3 regions of the Fictibacillus sp. WQ 8-8 genome follow, and region 1 is predicted to be linked to each of the others. Evidence: riboswitches for the same ligand, from Rfam matches in the RefSeq annotation. Region 1 holds a riboswitch; each other region holds the start of a gene.

Region 1 (2,267 bases):
TAGCCTTTTTTCAGAATGGAAGAATCCTTCTGGCCTTTTCCGCAAAGATGAATGATTTGAAAGCGGGGAAGCAGAGCGTCAAGGCTTAATCTTACGGCCTCATTTATTTTTTTTGATCCGAGACTTCCTCCCATGATCAAGATGATCGGTTTACCAGGAGTCAAACCACAGAAAGCTCTCCCCTTGACTGCGATCCCTTCATGCAGCTCCTTACGGATAACAGCACCCGCGTATACCGTTTTTTCCCTTGGAAGATGATCAGTGGTTTCGGGGAACGTTGTACACACTTTGTTAGCGAAGGGGAGTGAAAGACGGTTTGCAAGCCCTGGACTAAGATCGGATTCATGGGTCACAATTGGCACCTTGTTCATCCGGCTGCCGAGGATTACGGGAACGGATACGAAACCACCCTTTGAAAAGACCACGTCTGGTTTTATGGTCTTGATGAGCCGAAATGCTTCAAATGCTCCTTGCATGACACGGAACGGATCTTTAAAATTGTTCCAGTCAAAATAGCGCCTTAGTTTACCAGTAGAGATGCTGTAATAGCGGACGCCTTCGATGGTTTCTGTCAGTTGCCGTTCAATTCCTCCTTTTGAACCGATATAGCTGACTTCCCAGCCTTCTTTTAAGAACAAAGGAATCAGAGCCAGGTTAACAGAAACGTGCCCGGTGGAACCTCCCCCTGTGAATACGATTTTCTTGCCCAAACCTTCCACCCCTTTTATTTATGTGTTTCTATCATACCAAAAATAATCTGCAATGATTCCAGAAATATCTGAATAATGGTTGACGCTCTCCTGTCTGCCGTGATAGAGTAAGACTAATTTAATGAAGCTTATCAAGAGCGGCGGAGGGAAAGGCCCAATGAAGCCCGGCAACCTTCAAGTATTCTACTTGAAAAGGTGCTAAATCCTTCAAAGGTAAAACTTTGGGAGATAAGAGACGGATCGGAACCATACAGCTCTCTTATCTTCGTGATAAGGGGGTTTTTTGTACTAAAAAAATAAAGTGCTACATAACATGTTTCAATCTCATGATAATACTCTTATCCAGAGCGGCGGAGGGAAAGGCCCGATGAAGCCCGGCAACCTTCAAGTATTCTACTTGAAAAGGTGCTACTACCTGCAGGAAAGAACCCTGGATGATAAGAGGAGGCCGGACTGCAGACCTCTTCTTTAGAAAGAGGTTTTTTCTTTTGCCATCATACAGATACCATTCATCCACTAATAAAAAATTTACTTTTGCAGAAGGAGTGATTATGTTGAAAGAATTAAAAATAGCACTGCTGGGGCTGGGGACTGTAGGATCCGGCGTATATACATCCATCATGGATAGAAAAGGTGCTTTAGAAGAATTGCTGGGTCATCGTCTGAAGCTGTCCAGTATTTTGATTAAGGATTCTTCCAAAGCAAGGCCTTTCGTAAAGGGGGTACCGTTGACGTCCGAATTCGAGAAGGCGATCGGGGAAGAAGTGCCTGATGTGGTCATTGAGGCGATTGGCGGAATCGAGCCTGCACGGTCTTACATCATACAATCACTTGAAGCGGGATGCCATGTGATTTCTGCGAATAAAGATTTGATTGCCCGGCATGGAGAAGAATTAACAGAGCGTGCTGCCGCAAAGGGTGTCCGTTTTGTCTATGAAGCGAGCGTAGGCGGAGGAATACCGATTTTGAGAACATTGAGGGAGCTTTTAAGAATCAATCGGATTCAGCATGTAGAAGCCATTTTAAATGGAACGTCCAACTTCATTCTTTCGTACATGAGAACGACAGGTTCCTCGTTTGAAGAAGCGCTGGAACTGGCACAGAAAAAAGGATATGCAGAGCCGGATCCGACAAATGACATCGAAGGCTTGGACGCATTTTACAAAGCGATGGTGCTGAGCAAATGGATTTATGGCGTGCAGCCATCCTGGGAAGAAGTGCAGGTGGAGGGGATTGGAAATGTGCTTCTTGAGGAGATTCAACTGGCTGAGCAGCTGGGGCTTCGGCTGAAGCATCTCGTTCTTTTAAACGATAGACTTGATCTCCAGGTACAGCCTGTATTTGTGGATAGCGATCATCCGCTGTATGGTGTGGAAGGCGTGGACAATGCCGTCCGTATTCAGACAGACCTTCTCGGCTGTTTGACCTTGCAAGGGCCGGGAGCTGGTGCAGAAGCAACAGCAAGTGCCATTGTGGAAGACTTATTATCGATCTATGAAACTAGGGAAGTATATAGAAACAAACCGGCTGTATCAGAACTCTGCCCTAAGAAACAAG
Region 2 (2,267 bases), on a different contig from region 1:
ATGTCTGTCGTTTCTTCTGGCTCTGTTACTTGCTTAACAAAATCTTTTGTAATGGACTCTTTAGGTTGCCTGAATACTTCCAAAACCGGCCCTTGTTCCACTATTTTACCGTCTTCCATAACAGCGACCCGATGGCAGATCTTACGGATGACATGCATCTCATGTGTGATAAGAACAATGGTCAAGCCGAGCTTTTGATTGATCTCAACTAATAAATTAAGGATGCTGTCTGTTGTTTTCGGATCAAGGGCTGAAGTCGCCTCGTCACAGAGAAGAACTTTAGGGTTATTGGCCAGTGCACGTGCGATCCCGACTCTTTGCTTCTGTCCTCCACTCAATTGGGAAGGATACGATTCTCCGCGGCCCTCTAGTCCAACAAGTTTAATCAGTTCATCCACCCGCTTCAGGCGCTCTGTTTTCGGCACACCTGCAATCTCAAGTGGAAATGCAATGTTTTCCCTTACTGTTCTGGACCAAAGCAGATTGAAATGCTGAAATATCATGCTGATTTCCTGCCGAGCTTTTCGAAGCTCGTTGTTACTAAGTTTGGAAAGATTTTTTCCCGCAACGTTAACATCTCCGCTCGTCGGTCTTTCCAGCATGTTCAGCATTCGGATCAGTGTACTTTTACCTGCACCACTGTATCCAATAATCCCGAAAATTTCTCCTTGATCTATAGAAAGATCGACATGGTCAACTGCGTTTACAGCTCCGTCTTTCGTCTGAAAAATCTTTTTTACTGCGTCTAATGTTATCAAGAGACCGGATCCCTCACTTTCTGAAAAATAAAAAATGCCCTTCTGCCAGGTCATGAGCAGAAGGGCATAAAAATTTATATGCACCGTCATCTCATCTCCCAAAGCAGTTTGCTTTGCAGGATTTGGCACCTTTTCAAACAGGAAGCTGCTTAACGGTTGCCGGGTTTCATAGGGCCAGTCCCTCCACCACTCGCGATAAGAACGAATTTGTTATTCGTTATATAGTTAGCATTTCTTAACACGTTTCGAATTTTAACATCACCTTTATGGAGTGTCAATCCATAACTCCTGTTTTTTAGATAGAAGGACCCGATTCTTTTGGCTTAGGACTCCAATTTGCATAAAAACAGAAGAGATTCTAACTTAAGCTGTTCTCTGTATGTTCCCGTAAAAGTTACTCTTTTTATCCTGATTAAATCGCTCAGACGCTGCTGGCCTTCAAACACCTCATGCAAATCATCCATCCTGCCTGTAAGCATGGATATCCGTTCTGATCCGTTATACTTATTTACGAAGGAAAAACATAATCGTTCTCCGTCAGCCGTCACACTGGGAGTCTCCGTGCCTATCAGCGGCTGAAGGAAGGCCGTTTTTTGAACCTGTTCCTGCCAAAGAACCCAATCCATAAACATCCCCCTTTTAAAAACATGTATATCTTAATGTTCGGGAGATGGTTGGTGTCTTCCTTGATTTTTCCTTCGACAGTTTATTAAACGTAGTGTCGACTTTTAGCCAGCCTTTTTATGTATTTCTTTATTCATTTGTGCCTTTTTATGATTTTTCTGCAGTTCTTTTTTCCAGTACTTTTTTTCAGGCCGATGAACGGGAGAATTTTTCTGCTCTCTTTTTTCAAGCCTTTTCCCCTTATCCCATTTATGGTTTTCATGTTTATTCTTTTCATGAACATGCTGTTTCGGAGCAGTATTCAAATTAGTATTTTTCTTTGCTTGCTTGTTGTACATCGGCTGTTCGTGATGTTGCTTTGAAGAATGTGGTTTTACTTTTTTTGATTCATTTTTTTCTTTATCTTCAGCTTTACTGCGGCTTTTTCGATCTTCGTGCCTTTTGGTTTTTGGGACAGCACGTTTATTGTTTGGTTCTAGCTTGGGTTCAATCCTTTCTTCTTTGACTTCTTTTTTCGCATGTTCTTTTAGAGAAGAACTATGCAGGGAACTCGTCTTAATCTTTATGGGTTCAAGATTTCTATGATTGCGAAGAATTTTTTCTGAATGGTTTTTTTTAAAGCCGGATTCTTCCGGCTCTTCATGTACAGGTTTTATCTTTCTCTTTAGCTCGGTATAAGACATGTTCTTCACTTCATTAAGAGAAATGTTTTTATCTTTTCGTCTAGCATCCAAGTACATCATATATTTTCCGGATGATACCCCATTCTTTTGGGCAACATTCCGTTTATTTGTATTAATATTCTTTACCATGATGGCGGCTTTCGAATTATAGATGGATGCATTCCGTTTAATTGAAGATACAGTCTCATCCAATGCAGACAAA
Region 3 (2,267 bases), on a different contig from region 1:
AGAAAGAGCTCACTTTTTCTTGTGCGGTTCAATTTATTAGGCTATTCAAGTCCCATTCTTCTTCCTGAGAGTTTCAGTTATTTTTGGTAATGATCCTTAAGTGTCTTCATCCAATCTTCCTCAAACGCATCAGACTGGCCCCAGCCTTTAATTTCCTTGGACAGGTTGACCATGTTCACACCCTCGTTTGATTTTTGAAGATCCTTTTGTGAAACGAGAGAAGCTTTCAAATCATATTTTTGTGGTGTTTTTTCACCCGCAAGCTTTTTAGCAAGAATTCTCATATCCACTGCCCCAATTAGCTTAGGATCAACAGCAGCCGTGTACTTCCAAGGACTTTCTTTTTGCTGGATTTCTTGAAGGTCTGCATTGGAGACGTCAATTCCGTAAATTTTGATTTCGTTGCGTCCCGCTTCTTTAATCGCACGTGCAGCCCCGATCGCAAAGGCATCCCATGTGGCAAAAATGGCATCAATCTCGCCTTTTTTATGTTTGTTCAGCATGGCCGTCACCGCATTTTGCGTCTGGACCGACGTATCTGCAGAAGCAACGCCAAAGCGTTCTACTTCCTTGATTCCCGGGTTATTCTTCAATGTTTCTTTATAGACGGCGTTGCGTCGCACCATCGGCGGGAACCCGTCTACCCAAAGATAAACGATGTTGGCCTTCCCTTTGTTCTCTTTAACGAGCTGATCGAGAGCCAGCTTGGCAAGGGCTTCATCGTCCTGAGACGTAAGTGTGACACCGCCTACTTTCGCGAGGTTCGGATTGGAATCAAACGTCACCACGTTCTTTCCTTTTTCCCGAAGCTTCTTAATATCGTTTATGGTAGCCGCATCATCACCGTGAGAGATGATAAAACCGTCGTAATTCTCATCAGCCGCCTGGGCAATCGCATCATGGAACTTGGCGGTATCACCGTTTGCTGTGTAGGTATCAACGGTAAAACCAAGTGCCTCTCCTTCCGCTTTAGCACCTGCTAAAAATTGGGCTGTATGATCATCACCGCCGATTTTACGGATAACCTTGATTCGGGCTCCCTGCCCTTTGGCAAACCGCTTCGGTACGTTATCGAACGAAACCTTTTCATGTTTGCCAGCTGATGAAGCGGTATTGCTTTCGGATGAACAGCCCGTTAATAAAAGTGATAAAGCCACCGCGGAGATTGCCGCGCTTTTAATGAATCGTTTCATTTCCCCAACTCCCTTTTTTGTATATCTCTCTTCTCAAGGGGGCACGGAACCAGCGAAATAAGCCCCACCACGTAAAAAAACCTCTCTGGAAAAAGAGAGGTTTCATCGCATATGTATAACGGATTCGTCCTCTCTTATCTCTCAAAACAGACATGCTGTTTTGCTGGAATTAGCACCAATTCCATTACGGAACGGTTGCTGGGCGTCATAGGGCCAGTCCCTCTGCCACTCTTGATAAGAGAATGAATATTTAATTTTTAGAAAATATAGTTATTACTTTAATCTGCGAAAGGGAGAAAGTCAATGGTTTTTTTATCATATAAAAAACCTCTCCACAACGAGAGGTTAATCCACCAGGCTTATCCTCGGATATCCCCGCCAAAGATCACAACGTTCTGCACCTCCGCACCAAACTCCCGGCCATTCCACTTCAGGGTAGTCTGGACATAGCCAAGGCGGTCAGCGTTATATCGGCCGGCGATGTTTTGGTAAGCCAGCAGTTCATACACGCCATTTCGGTCAAAGTCCACCGGGTAAAGACCGCTTAAAGATGAGACAAATCCTTGTATGGGAGCCTTTAATTTTCCATTCGGGTAGTAAATCTCAGACAAGTATTCCTTGTCCTTCGTACTCAAATCGATGATAAATTTTTGCTTCAGGTTGTAGCTGTTCACCTGTGCTTTATATTGGTCCAGATAAAAAACCCTGTACTTCCATTGGTCACTGAATACACCAGAGTCAAAAAGCGGCCCGAACTGCCCTCCTCTGTAGGAAAATACATAGGCGGTGATCATGCCTCCGCTGCCTCCTGTATCCATGACCACCATGATGTCTTCTACCTTGTCACCTGTAAAATCACCGAGAAAAAGGGTTGGATTGTATCCTGAATTTTCTTTAATAGGGATCTGCGTGTACTGGTTGGTCCTGCCGTCCTGAACGACGGCCGCAATGTTCACCCAGTATGGACTATCCGCTGTTTTTTCAGCAGTAAGATACACCGTATCCAGCGAACCGTCTCCGATGACATTCCCTCTTTTCATATCGACTACCTGCCGCTGTCTGTACATGTCGCAT

What was found. Region 1 has a riboswitch for S-adenosylmethionine ahead of M1K46_RS14630 (homoserine dehydrogenase). Riboswitches for the same ligand answer to the same signal wherever they lie in the genome.
Region 2: linked by a shared signal. The riboswitch ahead of M1K46_RS00225 (methionine ABC transporter ATP-binding protein) and the one ahead of M1K46_RS14630 (homoserine dehydrogenase) in region 1 are both predicted to bind S-adenosylmethionine.
Region 3: linked by a shared signal. The riboswitch ahead of M1K46_RS18245 (sugar ABC transporter substrate-binding protein) and the one ahead of M1K46_RS14630 (homoserine dehydrogenase) in region 1 are both predicted to bind S-adenosylmethionine.

Annotation. Positions count from the first base shown of each region.
Region 1 covers NZ_JAMXKG010000006.1:86,186-88,452, reverse strand. The annotation lists gene M1K46_RS14635 (undecaprenyldiphospho-muramoylpentapeptide beta-N-acetylglucosaminyltransferase) at 1-710, opposite strand, end outside; SAM riboswitch class I at 836-945, shown strand; SAM riboswitch class I at 1,046-1,154, shown strand; gene M1K46_RS14630 (homoserine dehydrogenase) at 1,265-2,267, shown strand, end outside.
Region 2 covers NZ_JAMXKG010000001.1:44,411-46,677, forward strand. The annotation lists gene M1K46_RS00225 (methionine ABC transporter ATP-binding protein) at 1-758, opposite strand, end outside; SAM riboswitch class I at 847-960, opposite strand; gene M1K46_RS00230 (hypothetical protein) at 1,082-1,384, opposite strand; gene M1K46_RS00235 (anti-sigma factor domain-containing protein) at 1,487-2,267, opposite strand, start outside.
Region 3 covers NZ_JAMXKG010000008.1:172,941-175,207, forward strand. The annotation lists gene M1K46_RS18245 (sugar ABC transporter substrate-binding protein) at 78-1,193, opposite strand; SAM riboswitch class I at 1,325-1,434, opposite strand; gene M1K46_RS18250 (hypothetical protein) at 1,553-2,260, opposite strand.